DNA from 3 places in the Streptomyces sp. NPDC093510 genome. Region 2 is predicted to be linked to each of the others. Evidence: riboswitches for the same ligand, from Rfam matches in the RefSeq annotation. Region 2 holds a riboswitch; each other region holds the start of a gene.
The links. Region 2 has a riboswitch for S-adenosylmethionine ahead of AB0N81_RS13200 (hypothetical protein). Riboswitches for the same ligand answer to the same signal wherever they lie in the genome.
Positions count from the first base shown of each region.

Region 1 (5,171 bases), on a different contig from region 2:
CCACCGGGAGACCGTCATGCTGACCCGTTTCGCCATCGCCCCCAGCGGCTTCAAGGAGTCCCTGTCCGCGAGCTCCGTGGCCGATGCCATCGCCGCGGGTGTACGCCGCGTCGTACCGCACGCCGAGACCGATCTGATCCCGCTGGTGGACGGCGGTGAGGGCACGGCCCGCGCGCTGGCCGCGGCGGGCGGCGGCCGCCTCGTCGCCCTGCCCGCCACCGGGCCCGTCGGCCAGCCGATCGGCACGCACTTCGCCCTGCTGCCCGACGGCACGGCGGTCGTCGAGATGGCGGCCGTCGCGGGCCTCTCGCTGGTGCCCCGCGATCTGCGGGACCCGGGCGCCACCACGACGTACGGCGTCGGCGAGCTGATCCGTGCCGCCCTCGACGCGGGCGCCCGCCGCATCCTGGTCGGCTGCGGCGACTCGGGCACGTCGGACGGCGGCGCGGGCGCCCTGCAAGCCCTCGGCGCCCGCCTCCTGGACGCGGACGGCTGGGAACTCCCCTTCGGCGGGCGCGAGTTGACGCGGTTGAGCCGGATCGACCCGACCGGCCTCGATCCGCGCATCGGGAACACCGAGATCCGCGTCGCCTGCAACCCCTTCAACGTCCTGTGCGGCGAGCGCGGCGTGGCCCGCGTCTTCGGCCCCCAGAAGGGCGCGACACCCCAGCAGGCCGAACGGCTGGCGGCCGCCCTGGAACACTGGGCGCACATCCTCACCAGGGACCTGCGCGTACGGTCCGACCTCTTCGGCGGACCCGGCACGGGCGCGTCGGGCGGCCTCGGCGCCGGGCTCGCCGCCCTCGGCGCCGCGCTGCTCCCCCGCTTCGACGTCCTGCTCGAACGGCTCGACCTCGACGAACGGCTCGCCCGCGCCGACCTGGTCATCACCGCGGAGGGCGCCCTGGACCACCAGACTCCGCGCGGCAAGGTCCCCGCCGAGGTGGCCCGCCGCGCGAAGCGGTCCGGCCGCCCGGTCCTGGTGCTCGCGGGCACGATCGGGGACGGCGCGCACACCGTCCGCGCGCTGGGCGTGGACGCGTACAGCTCGATCCTGCCCGCCCCGGTCTCGCTGACGGAGGCGCTCGGCCGGGGCGACGAGTTCCTCACCGACGCGACGGAACGGGCCCTGCGGATGATCCAGCTCGGGTCACGGCTGCCGGGCGGCCGGCCGACCGCGGGGCAGGCGGCGGCTCAGGCGGCGGCGCTGGTGTCCGGCACGCAACGCCCGTCCTCCGTGCGGTAGTTCCACCGCGCGCCGTCCGCCACCAGCTCCTTGACGGCACGCACGAAGCGCTCGACGTGCTCGTCCGGGGTGCCCGCGCCGAAACTCACCCGGATGGCGTTCAGCGACCTCTCGCCCGGCGCGGCCTCGGGGGCGCCGCACTCGCCGGGCTCGTCGGGCTCGCTGCCGAGGAGGGTGCGCACCAGCGGGTGGGCGCAGAACAGGCCGTCCCGTACGCCGATGCCGTACTCGGCGGAGAGCGCGGCGGCGAAGTGCGAGCTGTTCCAGCCGTCCACGACGAAGGAGATGACACCCACGCGCGGCGCGTCGTCCCCGAAGAGCGAGAGCACGCGCACGGCGGGCACCTCGGCGAGCCCCTCGCGCACCTTGCCGATCAAGTACTGCTCCCTGGCGACGAGTTCGTCGAAGCCCGCCTCGGTGAGCGCCTTGCAGGCGGAGGCGATCGAGTAGACGCCGATGACGTTCGGCGAACCCGCCTCGTGGCGGGCCGCGGTGTCGTGCCACTCCACGTCCACTCCGCCGTCCGCACGCCGTGCGACCTTGCGCGAGGCGCCGCCGCCCGCGAGGTACGGCTCGGCCTCCCGCAGCCAGTCGGAGCGGCCCGCGAGGACGCCCGAGCCGAAGGGCGCGTACAGCTTGTGTCCGGAGAAGGCGACCCAGTCGACGTCCAACTCAGCGACGGAGACCGGGTGGTGGGGCGCGAGCTGCGCGGCGTCGAGGACGATCCGGGCGCCGTGGGCGTGCGCGGCGGCGGCCAGCTCCCGCACCGGCCACAGCTCGCCGGTGACGTTGGAGGCACCGGTCACGCACACCAGGGCGGGCCCGTAGGGGTCGCGGTCGGCCAGTGCGCGCTCCAGGGTCTGGACGGCCTCGTCGGGGGTGCGCGGCGCGTTCAGGTAGGTCACCCGGGCGTCGCGCCACGGCAGGAGCGAGGCGTGGTGCTCGGTCTCGAAGACGAAGACCTGGCAGTCGGCGGGCAGGGCCGCGGCCAGCAGGTTCAGGGAGTCGGTGGTGGAGCGGGTGAAGACGACCTGGTCGTCCTCGCGGCAGCCGAGGAACTCGGCGACGGCGACCCGGCTGTTCTCGAACAGGTCGGTGGAGAGCTGCGACAGGTACCCGGCGCCGCGGTGCACGCTGCCGTAGTACGGCGCGTACGCCGCCACGTCGTCCCACACCCGCTGCAGCGCGGGTGCGCTCGCCGCGTAGTCGAGCGCGGCGTAGCTCACCTCGCCGCCGGTGACCAGCGGAACGGTGACGTCCCTGCCGAGGACCGGCAGCGGGGCACAGACGGAGGCGTCGACGGCGACGGCGGAAACAGACATGGCGAACTCCCGTGAGAGGCAGGTGAATTCACCGCGCCGGAGCTGCGTCGGAGCTGTGTCCGAGCTACGTCGACGGCGCGGGAGAAGAGTGCAAAAGGGTGTGCGGAGGCGGGGCGTGAAAGCCCTGTCACATTCGCTTGCTCACGAGACTGCTCCCTCGATGACCAGGACCCCTGGGCTGTGTCAACTCGAAAGAGTGCGAGGGGTCCGCGCTTGCCATACGCCTTGCTGCGTACGACCTGGTCTTCACCCGGGGCACCCCGCCACGGACGGAGGGTTGCCGGACAGCGGGCCGGGGCCGTAGTCGCTGTCACTCATGACCTGTGCAGCATCCTGCCACACGATCTTCGACGCGCAAGGCGCAGTCCAGAATCCGGACTGCGCCTTGCGTCACATCGTCGGGCCCGAGGGAGCCCCTCAGCGGTTGCTGGCGGCCACCCAGCGCTCCAGGGACTTCTTCGCGGCCCCGGAGTCGATCGCCTGCGCCGCCCGTGCCATACCGGCCCGGATCTGCTCCGCCAGCGGCGCGTCGGTGGGGGCGAGGGCGACCAGCGCGGCCGCCGAGTTGAGCAGCACCGCGTCCCGCACCGGCCCGCCCTCCCCGTCGAGGAGCCGCAGCGCCACCTCCGCGTTGTACGAGGCGTCGGCGCCCCGCAGCGCCTCGACGGGCACCAGGTCGATCCCGACGTCGCGGGGGTCGAAGGCCTCCTCGCGCACGGCGCCGTCCCGCACCACCCAGACGCGGGACGTGGACGTCGTCGTCAGCTCGTCGAGCCCGTCGTCGCCGCGGAAGACGAGGGACGAGTGGCCCCGCTCGGCGAAGACGCCCGCCACGATGGGCGCCATCCGCGGGTCGGCGACCCCGACCGCCTGGGCCCGCACCTTGGCCGGATTGGTGAGCGGGCCGAGGAGGTTGAAGACGGTCCGGATGCCCAGCTGGCTGCGCGCGGCGCCGGCGTGCCGCAGCGCGGGGTGGAACTTCACGGCGAAGCAGAACGTGATGCCGGCCTCGTCCGCGACCTCGACGACCCGCTGCGGGGTGAGGTCGAGGTTGACGCCGAGCTTCTCCAGCACGTCGGAGGCGCCGGACGCGCTGGAGGCGGCGCGGTTGCCGTGCTTGACGACCTTCGCGCCCGCTCCCGCGACGACGATCGCGGACATGGTCGAGATGTTGACGGTCTTGGCGCCGTCGCCGCCCGTGCCCACGATGTCGACGCTGGGGCCCGGTACGTCGATGACGTTGGCGTGCGCGTACATCGCGCGGACCAGACCGGAGATCTCCTCGACGGTCTCGCCCTTGGCGCGCAGCGCGACCACGAAGCCCGCGATCTGCGCGTCGGTGGCCTCGCCCCGCATGATGCGGTCCATGGCCCAGGCCGTGTCGTCGGCGCTCTGGTCACGGCCTTCGAGCAGGCCGTTCAGTACGACGGGCCAGGAACGGTCCGCCGCGGTGTCGCCTCCTGCGGGGGTCACAGCGTTCATAGCCGCTCCTGGTCTTCGTCTGCTCATGCGTATGTGGAGAACACCCCGGGAATGCGGGGTGGGACCACCCTATCCAGCCCCCGGGGACGGCAAAGAGCCCCGTCCATGCAATGGACGGGGCTCTTGCCGTGGCGACCATGGGCGTCCCCCGCTCGAGCGAAGCCGAGAGTGGGGGAGGTCAATCAGGTGATCAGTGGTGGCCGTGGCCGCTCGTGATCTCCTTGTACTCCTCGGCGGTGGGCTTGGGGATCTGGCTGTCCTCCCCGTAGTAGCCCTTGGAGAGCTTGGCCCGGAGCTTCTGCGAACCGGACACCTTGCGCTCGACACCGTTCTCGTCGACCTTCGGGCCGAGTTCGAGCGGCTTGTACTGCTCGTGCGCGGTCAGCGTGTGCAGCTGGTCCTTGCCGAGCGGCTCGTGGACCTCGATGAACTCGCCGTGCGGCAGGCGCTTGATGATGCCCGACTCGCGGCCGTGCAGCACCTTGTCCCTGTCGCGCCGCTGGAGACCCAGGCAGATCCGCTTGGTGACGATGAAGGCGATGACCGGTCCGACGAAGAAGCCGATCCGGACGAACCAGGTGATCGCGTTCAGCGACAGGTGGAAGTGGGTGGCCCACAGGTCGTTGCCACCACCGACCAGCATGATCATGTACGCCGTGATCCACGCGACACCGAAGGCCGTACGGGTCGGTGCGTTGCGCGGGCGGTCCAGGATGTGGTGCTCGCGCTTGTCGCCGGTGACCCACGACTCGATGAACGGGTAGACCGCGATCGCGGCGAGGACCAGCGGGAAGATCATCAGCGGGATGAACACGCCCAGGACGAGCGTGTGACCCCAGAGGTTGATCTCCCAGCCCGGCATCACACGGATCAGACCCTCGGCGAAGCCCATGTACCAGTCGGGCTGGGCGCCGGTGGACACCTGGTCCGGGCGGTACGGGCCGATGGCCCAGATCGGGTTGATCGAGGCGACCGCCGCGATGACCGCGATGACACCGAAGACCAGGAAGAAGAAGCCTCCGGCCTTGGCCATGTAGACCGGCAGCAGCGGCATGCCGACGACGTTCTTGTTGGTCTTTCCGGGGCCCGCGAACTGCGTGTGCTTGTGGTAGAAGACCAGG
Region 1 is NZ_JBFBEE010000004.1:5,987-11,157, reverse strand. Features, by position in the region: gene AB0N81_RS07090 (glycerate kinase) at 17-1,246, shown strand; gene AB0N81_RS07085 (aminotransferase class V-fold PLP-dependent enzyme) at 1,195-2,568, opposite strand; SAM riboswitch class IV at 2,773-2,890, opposite strand; gene trpD (anthranilate phosphoribosyltransferase) at 2,986-4,050, opposite strand; gene AB0N81_RS07075 (cytochrome bc complex cytochrome b subunit) at 4,241-5,171, opposite strand, start outside.
Region 1: linked by a shared signal. The riboswitch ahead of AB0N81_RS07085 (aminotransferase class V-fold PLP-dependent enzyme) and the one ahead of AB0N81_RS13200 (hypothetical protein) in region 2 are both predicted to bind S-adenosylmethionine.

Region 2 (5,171 bases):
GCAGTTCGGCGGCCAGGCGGGCGGGGAGCCCGGGGTGGCGCCGGATCAGGGAGTGCGGGCCCCACGTGGAGGTGAGGACGACGAGTTTGCGGCCATGGGTGCGCAGGGCGGCCCGGTAGCGCTCGCGCAGCGGGAGGGAGGCGAGGACGCGGTCGAGCGTGGGGTCTCCGGTGACGGTGGCGCGCGCCGCGGCGGGCGGGCACTCGGCGGCGAGGCGGGCGACCTGGGAGGGGTGGGCCAGCGCGTGGAGGCGGGCCAAGGGGTGCCCGCCCGGCATCAGGAGGGCGGGGTCCATGCCGGACGCGGAGTCGCCGGAGCCTTCCTCCTCCCTGAGGGCCTTGTTGTAGCCCGCTCCGTGCGGCAGCAGGACACACGGGCCGCGGAGCCCGTCGAGGCCCCCCTTGGGGCTGGCGGCCAGGATCAGGTCGTGGGGGCGGGCGAGGGCCTCGGCCCACGGGATGGTGCGGCCGCCTGCCCGCTCGACCGCCCGGAGGGCGTCGGTGCCGAAGTCGGAGCCGGGGACGAGGGTGAAGCGGCGGCGGACGCGGTCGTCACCGGCGAAGACGGGGAGGACGTCGAGGAGCCGGTGCAGGGCGGTCGCCGACCGTGCGGCGAAAAGGACGTGCCGCACGCGACCAGATCCCTCGGGCCCGCTGCCCGCTGCCCGCTGCCCGCTGCCCGCTGCCCGCTGCCCGCTGCCCGCTGCCCGCTGCCCGCTGCCCGCTGCCCGCTGCCCGCTGCCCGCTTCGGGATTGTTCATTCTAGTTCGGGAGGCGGTCGTGTGTGACCCGTTTCCGCACTTCGGGGCGGGTATGTGGGGGTCGGCGGGCGGCATGCCGCAGATCGTACCCGGACCGCCCGGCCGGGCCCGCAGGATAGACCTGCGGCGGATGCGCGCTGCGACCGGAGTCGGATCCGGAAAGCATCCGCAGGGTATTAGCGTGGTCTGAACAGATCGATCGACAGGATCCGAGGTGCCCGGCACATGCCAAGCCGCAGCGAGAGCCGTACCCAGCTCATCGAGTCACTCATGGAGCGGTTCCCGCACGTGCCGCGGGAAGCCGTGATCAAGGAGGATCTGCTGCGCGGCGGCATCGCCTTCGACGAGTCCGCGCTGAGCGACAACGAAGGCGGCGACGTCAAGCCGAAGTCGTACTTCATCTTCTCCTTCGACCACGGCACGCTCCCCGAGCTGGGCGCCGCCGCGCTGCGCCGCCCGCCGGAGGAGATCGTCCTCACCGGCGGCCCGTACGAGCTGCGCCGCACCGTCGTCTCGGTGCGTGTGAACCCGTCCTCGCCCTACCGTGTGGCCGCCGACGACAACGGCGTGCTCGGCCTCTACCTGGACGGCGTGCGGATCTCCGACGTCGGCCTGCCCCCGATGCCGGACTATTACCGGCACACGCTGGAGAACGGCAAGTCGGTGATGGAGGTCGCGCCCACCATCCAGTGGGGCTACCTCATCTATCTGACGGTCTTCCGGGTCTGCCAGTACTTCGGCGCCAAGGAGGAGTGCCAGTACTGCGACATCAACCACAACTGGCGCCAGCAGAAGGCGGCGGGTCGCCCCTACACGGGCGTGAAGCCGATGGACGAGGTCCTCGAAGCCCTCGCCATCATCGACAAGTACGACACGAACAAGTCGTCCACCGCGTACACGCTCACCGGCGGCGCCATCACCACGCAGCTCCAGGGCAAGGACGAGGCCGACTTCTACGGGCAGTACGCGAAGGCCATCGAGGAGCGCTTCCCGGGCCGCTGGATCGGCAAGGTCGTCGCGCAGGCCCTGCCGAAGGCGGACGTGCAGCGCTTCCACGACTACGGCGTACGGATCTACCACCCCAACTACGAGGTGTGGGACCCGTACCTCTTCGAGCGGTACTGCCCCGGCAAGGAGCGCTACGTCGGCCGCGACGAGTGGCACCGCCGCATCCTGGACTCCGCCGAGGTGTTCGGGCCGCGCAACGTGATCCCGAACTTCGTCGCGGGTGTCGAGATGGCCGAGCCGTTCGGCTTCAAGACGGTCGACGAGGCCATCGACTCCACCGTCGAGGGCCTGCAGTACTTCATGTCGCGCGGCATCACGCCCCGCTTCACCACCTGGTGCCCTGAGCCCACGACCCCCCTCGGCAAGGCGAACCCGCAGGGTGCGCCGCTGGAGTACCACGTGCGGCTCCTGGAGGCCTACCGCGCGACGATGGAGGCCAACGGCCTCAGCTCGCCGCCCGGATACGGCCCGGCGGGCCCCGGCAACGCGGTCTTCTCGGTCAGCTCCTTCATGGACAGCCTGCCCGCGGAGGCGGCCGCTCCCGAGGACGCCGTCGTCCCGGAGGGGAGCCGGTAGCCCCGGACCGGCCGCAGAGGCGCCGTGTTACGGTCGGACCGGGTCACGAGTTCCAGCGTCAAGCCCCGGCTCGCTGGACGGCACCCCGCTCCGTCGCGGGTGCCCCGGGTGACGACCCGCCCCGTGCGACGTGCACGGGGAACGGCGGATCACCGGGGTCGGCGACACCGGGGTCCACGACTCCGGAGGCGCACCATGACGCACCCGCACGACACCCTCACCTCGATCGACGTGCTCCTGTCCGCGTACGACGTCTCGGACGACGGCCGGATCGATCTGCACGTGCTCGGCCCGACCAGGGGCGTGCCCTCGGCCCTGTGGACGCGCGACCCGGAGCGGCTGCGCGCCCTGCTGCGGGAGCACGGGGGCCCGGCACAGTGGCAGCCCCGCCGGAACGTGCTGAGGCTGCGGCGCGGCACCGTGGGCACCACCCCCGTGAAGGTGGCCCCCTGACGAAGATCACCGCTTCGTAGGATGACGACGTGTTCCGGACGCGGGCGATCCCCGCGTCCGGGCGGGCGCGACAGTCAGCCACCCCGAGTCGGAGGTCCACCGTGCAACACCACCCCGTCACCGTCGTCACCGGCGGCAGTCGCGGTATCGGCGCAGCTGTCAGCGCCCGTCTCGCCGAGGACGGCCACGACGTCGTCATCGGCTACCACTCGAACGCGACGGCCGCGGAAGAGGCCGCCGAGGCGGTCCGCGCCGCCGGCCGCCGCTGCGTCACCGTCCGGGTCGACACCGCCGACGAGGCCGACGTCGACCGCCTCTTCGACACCGCCGCCGCCGAGCTCGGCCCGGTTACAGGCCTGGTCAACAACGCCGGGGTGAGCGGCCCCGTCGGTCCTCTCGCCGACGCCGACGTGGCGGGCATGCGCCGGGCACTCGATGTGAACGTACTCGGGTATCTGCTCTGCGCCCGGCGCGCGGTGCGGGACATGAAGGCCGCGGGCGGCGGCGCGATCGTGAACCTCTCGTCCGCCGCGGCGACCCTCGGCGCACCCGGCGAGTACGTCCACTACGCGGCCGCCAAGGGCGCCGTCGACACGTTGACGGTCGGCCTGTCCAAGGAGGTCGCCGGGGACGGCATCCGGGTCAACGCCGTTGCCCCCGGCGTCATCTGGACCGAGTTCCACGCCGACCCGGAGCGCCCCGCGAAGCTCGCGTCGGGCATCCCCATGGGACGCTCCGGCCGGCCGTCGGAGATCGCGGCGGCCGTCGCCTGGCTGCTCTCGGACGACGCCTCGTACGCGACCGGCACGGTGCTGAGGGTCGCCGGCGGCCGCTGACGCCGTCGTAGGCTGGGCTGATGATCAGTGGAGTGGTCGCTCTCACGAAAGACGTCCTCATCCGGCCCGTCGTACTCGACGACGCGGAGGCACTCGCCCGCGCCCACCGGCGCAATCGCGCCCATCTGGCGCCCTGGGACCCGGCCAGGACCGCGGCCTTCTTCACCACGGAGGGCCAGGCCGAGCGGGTCATGGCGCAGCTGGCGGAGGGCCGCGAGGGCCGGTCCGCGCACTGGGTGCTCGTGAGCGCGGGCGAGATCATCGGTCACGCCGCCCTGTCCAACATCGTGCTGGGCCCGGTCCGCAGCGCGAACCTCGGCTACTGGATCGACGCGGAGCACGTGGGCCGTGGGCTCGCCTCCGCCGCCGCGCGGCACGTCTGCGAGGCGGCGGACGGCCAACTCGGCCTGCACCGCGTCGAGGCGGGCACGCTGCTGCACAACACCGCGTCGCAGCGCGTGCTCGCGAAGTGCGGTTTCGAGGAGTACGGGATCGCGCCGGGCTACCTGTTCATCAACGGTGCCTGGCGCGACCACCGGCTCTTCCAGAAGATCCTCAACGACCGCCCCGCGTAAGGCGGTCGACCTCGGCCTGCTCGCGGTCGGAGCCGTACGCCTGCGGCGTGCTGTACGACCGGCGCGCGACGAACGGTTCATCGAGCTGACGGTCACCGGCGAAACCTGCGGAAGACAGCACAGCACCGTCACGAACGCCACCCAGACCACGGCGACCCAGCCGATCGGCCTGCTCCAGTGGCCCAGGTTCCACGGCTCGTTGGACGTCTCCTCCGACAGGGTAGCCAAGCTCCTTGAGGCGCTCCGCCTCGTGGATGGAGCTCGACGGCCAGGTGGGGCGGGACACGACTGGACCTCCGGTGGGGGGACGGCGGTGAGGGGGCGGGGGCCGGCGGGCTCAGCCCAGGCCGCGGGAGGCGCCGGAGCAGCGGGCGCGGGCCTGGACGAAGACCTCGGCGGCGGCATCGGCGTCGCCGGGGGAGTGGGTGCGGTACGTCCACGGCACGGTCGTGAAGAACGGGTCGAGGGCCTGGAAGACCCGTGACGCGTCGTGGAACTGATGGGCGCCCCACAGCGCGTGCGCCAGGTGGTTGAGGTCGAGGAGCGAGGTCGTGGCGAGCGCGGCGTGGTCGAACCACATTTGCAGGGCGATCAGCGCGGTGCGCGTGGCGTCCCCGGAGACCCGGTGCGGATCGAGGGCGTGCTCCTGCCCCGACTCCCTGCGGTACCGCTCGACCCGCACGTACAGCGGCAGCAGGTGCAGCGCGGAGCCCGCGGGCGCCGAGGCCGACGCCCACCGCACGAAGTCGTACGCCTCGGTGAGCGGGCCCTCCGAACGCCGCCCGTACGCGAACTGCAGCATCCGGTGGTACGCCTCGCGGTTGCCCGGATCCCGCTTGTCGGCCTCGGCGAGCAGCTGCCAGGGGCCGGGGAAGAGCATCGGCTCCGGCGGCGCCACCCGGTGCTCGTCCCACCGCTGCCCCACGTCCAGCCGGGCCAGGGTGAGGAGGCAGATCCACGGCA
Region 2 is NZ_JBFBEE010000007.1:50,155-55,325, reverse strand. Features, by position in the region: gene AB0N81_RS13210 (translation initiation factor 2) at 1-760, opposite strand, end outside; gene AB0N81_RS13205 (radical SAM protein) at 986-2,344, shown strand; SAM riboswitch class IV at 2,386-2,495, shown strand; gene AB0N81_RS13200 (hypothetical protein) at 2,540-2,797, shown strand; gene AB0N81_RS13195 (SDR family oxidoreductase) at 2,899-3,633, shown strand; gene AB0N81_RS13190 (GNAT family protein) at 3,654-4,208, shown strand; partial or broken gene AB0N81_RS13185 (amino acid permease) at 4,189-4,403, opposite strand; gene AB0N81_RS13180 (hypothetical protein) at 4,546-5,171, opposite strand, start outside.

Region 3 (5,171 bases), on a different contig from region 2:
CTCGCCGTCCTGCCGGCCCGTCTGCTCCCGCAGCGCCCGCATCCGCTCCTCGACGTCGTCACGCCGGGACCGCTCCCGCAGGAAGTCCGCGTCGGCGCCGAGCCCGTGCACACCGATCCGAGTGCCCGAGGTCCCGCCGACGATCCGCACACAGCACTCGGTGAACGCGTCCGCCCACCGCCCGGTGAGGAACCCGAGCCGGTCGGCGCCGAGCATCCCGCGCAGCAGCTGCTCGGCCACGTCGTCCGGCAGCATCCGGAAGTAGTCGGCGGGCGCCCACGGCGTGTGCGAGAAGTGGCCGATGCGCACGTCGTCGCGGAGCTCCCGCAGCATGCCAGGCACCAGCGCCAGGTGGTAGTCCTGCACGAGGACCGCGGCCCCCGGCCCCGCCTCCTGGGCGAGCGCCTCGGCGAACGCCCGGTTGTACGTCTCGTACGCCGCCCACTGTGCACGGAACTCCGGCCCGAAGGCCGGTTCCAGCGGCGTCTGGTAGAGCAGGTGGTGGACGAACCACAGCACCGAGTTCGCGATGCCGTTGTACGCGTCCGCGTGGACGGCCGCGTCGATGTCCAGCATCCGTACGCCCGGTTCCCCGACGCCGCGCCGCACCGCCTCGCGGTCGCCGTCGCCGAGCGCCGCGCACACCCACAGGGCGTCGGCCTCGTCACCGATGGCGCTGAGCCCGGAGACCAGGCCACCGCCGCCGCGCCTGGCGGTCAGCCGCCCGTCCTCCTCCACGGTGTACGAGACGGGGCCGCGGTTGGACGCGACGAGTACCTGCGCTGCTGACGAACCGTGCTCGGAGACCATGTGGCAAAACGTAGCCCGTCCCGGGGCCGGGCAAACGTACGGCCGGACTCCGCCTGGCCGGGACCGGTCACGCCACGCGGCGGTGCGCGTACTCGGCGACGCCGCTCATGGGCGGCCGCTCCTCCGTGTCGACGGCGTACGTCCGCGGCACGAACCCGTCCTCGCCCCTCTCGAACTGCGTGAGCTCGGGGCGTACGAGGTGGCCGCGGGCGAGCCGCAGCTGTGCGGTCCGGTAGATCGCCGCCGCCATCCGCCCCAGCGCCTGCCCGTCCTGGTGCCGGTGCTTGCGCACCCCCACGTCCACCTGCGCCAGCGCGTCCAGGCCCACCGTGTGCAGCGCGTCGACGAGCAGGCCGAGCTCCACGCCGTACCCGACGGGGAACGGCAGCCGCTCCAGGAGCGACCTGCGGGCCGCGTACTCGCCGCCGAGCGGCTGGACGAACCCCGCCAGCTGCGGCCAGTGCATGTTCAGCAGCGGCCGCGCCATCAGCTCCGTCACCCGGCCGCCCTGCCCGGCAGCCTCACCCAGCGGCCGGTCGTACATCGCCTTCACGAAGGCCACGTCCGGGTCGGTGAGCAGCGGGCCCACGATCCCCGAGACGAAGTCCGCGGAGAACTCCCGCAGGTCGGCGTCGACGAACGCGACGATGTCACCGCTCGTCACGAGCAGCGAGCGCCACAGCACCTCGCCCTTGCCCGGAACGGCCGGTATGCGTGGCAGGATCTCGTCCCTGCGGACGACCTTGGCGCCCGCGGCCGCCGCGACCTCGGCCGTGCGGTCCGTGGACCCGGAGTCGATCACCACGAGCTCGTCGACCAGCGGAACCTTCTCCATCAGCTCGCGGCGTATCTCGGCGACGATCTCGCCGACCGTCCCCTCCTCGTCGAGTGCGGGCAGCACGACGCTCACCGAGGCGCCGCAGGCGCGCTTGGCGTCGGTCAGCCGGGCCGTCGGCCGGTCGTCGACGGACCAGGAACGCCTGCTGAGCCAGCGCTCGACCTCTTCCAGCACGGTCGCGGTCCTCCCATAGGTGTTCGATGTGACCCATCTCGCGGTTCGGACGACTATCTCAAGGGTCCGGGGCTTCGGTTACAGTCTTGAACAACGCCGGTGACCATCGCATGTCGGGGTCACCGCCGCGTTGAGATCGACAACTGAAACCCATAATCGAAAACCGCTCATCCAGAGGGGCAGAGGGAAACGGCCCGTTGAAGCCCCGGCAACCCTCCCGCCGACCGCGAGGTCACGGTGGGGAAGGTGCCAATTCCGTCTCGCGGCGAGATGCGTCGCGAGGAAGATGAGGAGAAAGGGCCTCGCCTCCATGGCTGTGCAGACTGTCGCCACCGAAAGCACCACCCCTTCCGTCGACCTCGGGCCCGCCTCCGGCCTCTCCTGCCGTGAGTGCGGCACCAAGTTCCCGCTCGGCCCGATCTTCGCCTGCGCCGAGTGTTTCGGCCCCCTCGAAGTCGCGTACGACCTGCCTCTCGGCGACCCGGAAGCCCTCCGCAAGCAGATCGAGGCAGGACCCGCCAACATCTGGCGCTACGCCCCGCTGCTCCCCGTCCCCGCCGACGTGGCCGACAAGCCGAACCTGAACCCCGGCTGGACCCAGCTCGTCAAGGCCGACAACCTCGCCCGCGAACTCGGCGCCGAGCAGGGCAAGTTGTTCGTCAAGGACGACTCCGGAAACCCCACGCACTCCTTCAAGGACCGCGTCGTCGCGCAGGCCCTCGAGGCCGCGCGCGCCTTCGGCTTCACCACGCTGTCCTGCTCCTCCACCGGCAACCTGGCCGGTGCCGTGGGCGCCGCCGCCGCCCGCGCCGGCTTCCGCTCCTGCGTGTTCATCCCGCACGACCTGGAGCAGGGCAAGGTCGTCATGGCCGCGGTCTACGGCGGTGAACTCGTCGGCATCGAGGGCAACTACGACGACGTGAACCGCTTCTGCTCCGAGCTCATCGGCGACCCGCTGGGCGAGGGCTGGGGCTTCGTCAACGTCAACCTGCGGCCGTACTACGGCGAGGGCTCCAAGACCCTCGCGTACGAGATCTGCGAGCAGCTCGGCTGGGAGCTGCCCGACCAGCTCGTCATCCCGATCGCGTCCGGCTCACAGCTCACGAAGATCGACAAGGGTCTGAAGGAGCTCATCGCGCTCGGCCTGGTGGCGGACAAGCCGTACAAGATCTTCGGCGCGCAGGCGGAGGGGTGCTCCCCGGTGTCGGCCGCGTTCAAGGCCGGTCACGACGTCGTGCGCCCCCAGAAGCCGAACACCATCGCCAAGTCGCTTGCCATCGGCAACCCCGCGGACGGTCCGTACGTGCTGGACATCGCGCGCCGCACGGGTGGTGCGGTGGAGGATGTGAACGACGAGCAGGTCGTCGAGGCGATCAAGATTCTCGCGCGCACGGAAGGGATCTTCGCGGAGACCGCGGGGGGTGTGACGGTGGGCGTCACGAAGAAGCTCTTCGAGGCGGGGCTCCTCGACCCGGCCCTCACCACGGTCGTGCTCAACACCGGGGACGGCCTGAAGACGCTGGACGCTGTCGCTGAGACTTCGCAGGCCACGGCGACGATCAAGCCCAGTCTCGAAGCGTTTCGCTCCGCGGGGCTCGCCGACTAGTCGCCGTAGGGCCCGAGGTCCGCTGTCGACCGCGGGTCGTGGTCCGTCCTCGCGCAGTTCCCCGCGCCCCTGAAGGGGCGCCACCTGACCGTCCCCCTCAATCACCGAGGTGAATCCATGAGCGTCAACGTCCGTATCCCCACCATTCTGCGCACCTACACCGGTGGCAAGGCCGAGGTCGTCGCCGAGGGGGCGAATCTTGGTGAGGTCATCGCCGATCTGGAGAAGAACCACACCGGCATCGCCGCCCGCGTCCTGGACGACCAGGGCAAGCTGCGCCGCTTCGTCAACGTGTACGTGAACGACGACGACGTCCGTTTTGAGCAGGGCCTGGAGACGGCCACGCCGGACGGCGCCGGTGTCTCGATCATTCCCGCCGTCGCCGGCGGCTGATCTTTTCGCAAGCACCCTGCGTTATCTGAATTGCCCCCTCCGCGAGAGAAACGGAGGGGGCAATTCTGCATGGTTGAGCGCGGTACAGTTGGGAAGCGTGCTTCGCCGTCAGTGCCGAGTGCATATACGAAGTCGGCCCGGAGCCGACAAGAAGTAGCCAAAGAGCGCTGCCCATTTGAGCCTTATGCCGCTTTTGCCTGGCCCGACTTGCCCTGAATTCCGGCGAATTCTCCGCATATTACCGTTCGGGCGTGCCCAGAATTCTCGTCCGATTGACCTGTTGCAGACGGCAGTTGGACAGATACATTCAGCGGCGGTCGACGCGTTCCGGCGCACACCCCCAATCAGTGGGGGGTGAGGTCTGACCCGGGTCCGCGAAGTGCGGTCCTGTGCAAGGGCCAGTAATAGGGGAGTTAGGCATGGCTCAGGGCACCGTCAAGTGGTTCAACGCGGAGAAGGGGTACGGCTTCATCGCGGTCGACGGTGGTGCGGATGTTTTCGTCCACTACAGCGCGATCCAGATGGACGGCTACCGCACCCTTGAAGAAGGTCAGCGAGTCGAGTTCGAGATCTCGCAGGGCCAGAAGGGTCCGCAGGCGGACATGGTCAAGCTCGCCGTCTAGCTCGGCGCGATCGACCACCGAAGCAAGTAGCGCGAGGGGCTCGTATCCCGACAGGGGTACGGGCCCCTCGTGTGCGTCCGGGGGCCCTCGTGTGCTTCGGGGCGAGCCCCTCATGTGCTTCGGGGCGAGCCCCTCATGTGCGTCCGTGCTCCCGCGCGCCGGGCGGATCTGGCGGGAGCACCTTGCACTCGTGGGGGTCGAGTGCTAATCATTGGGCTTAGCACTCTCCCAGTGAGAGTGACAGAACTTGGATCGGGTCGGTGAGGTCCGCAGGCCGAGTGGGGCAAGGAACCACACGGCACGCAGTCCGTCCGTCGCGGGCACCAGCACGGTCCGTTTGCTTTTCCACCCCGTCCGGGAGGACCACTTCACATGGCCAAGATCATCGCGTTCGACGAGGAGGCACGGCGCGGCCTCGAGCGCGGCATGAACCAGCTCGCCGACGCCGTCAAGGTGACCCTGGGCCCCAAGGGTCGCAACGTCGTCCTCGAGAAGAAGTGGGGCGCCCCCACGATCACCAACGATGGTGTGTCCATCGCCAAGGAGATCGAGCTCGAGGACCCGTACGAGAAGATCGGCGCCGAGCTGGTCAAGGAGGTCGCGAAGAAGACGGACGACGTCGCCGGTGACGGCACGACGACCGCGACCGTCCTGGCCCAGGCCCTGGTGCGCGAGGGTCTGCGCAACGTGGCCGCCGGCGCCAACCCGATGGCTCTGAAGCGCGGCA
Region 3 is NZ_JBFBEE010000002.1:180,680-185,850, forward strand. Features, by position in the region: gene AB0N81_RS03180 (trehalose-6-phosphate synthase) at 1-810, opposite strand, end outside; gene AB0N81_RS03185 (glucosyl-3-phosphoglycerate synthase) at 878-1,822, opposite strand; SAM riboswitch class I at 1,987-2,115, shown strand; gene thrC (threonine synthase) at 2,109-3,428, shown strand; gene AB0N81_RS03195 (MoaD/ThiS family protein) at 3,546-3,821, shown strand; gene AB0N81_RS03200 (cold-shock protein) at 4,241-4,444, shown strand; gene groL (chaperonin GroEL) at 4,817-5,171, shown strand, end outside.
Region 3: linked by a shared signal. The riboswitch ahead of thrC (threonine synthase) and the one ahead of AB0N81_RS13200 (hypothetical protein) in region 2 are both predicted to bind S-adenosylmethionine.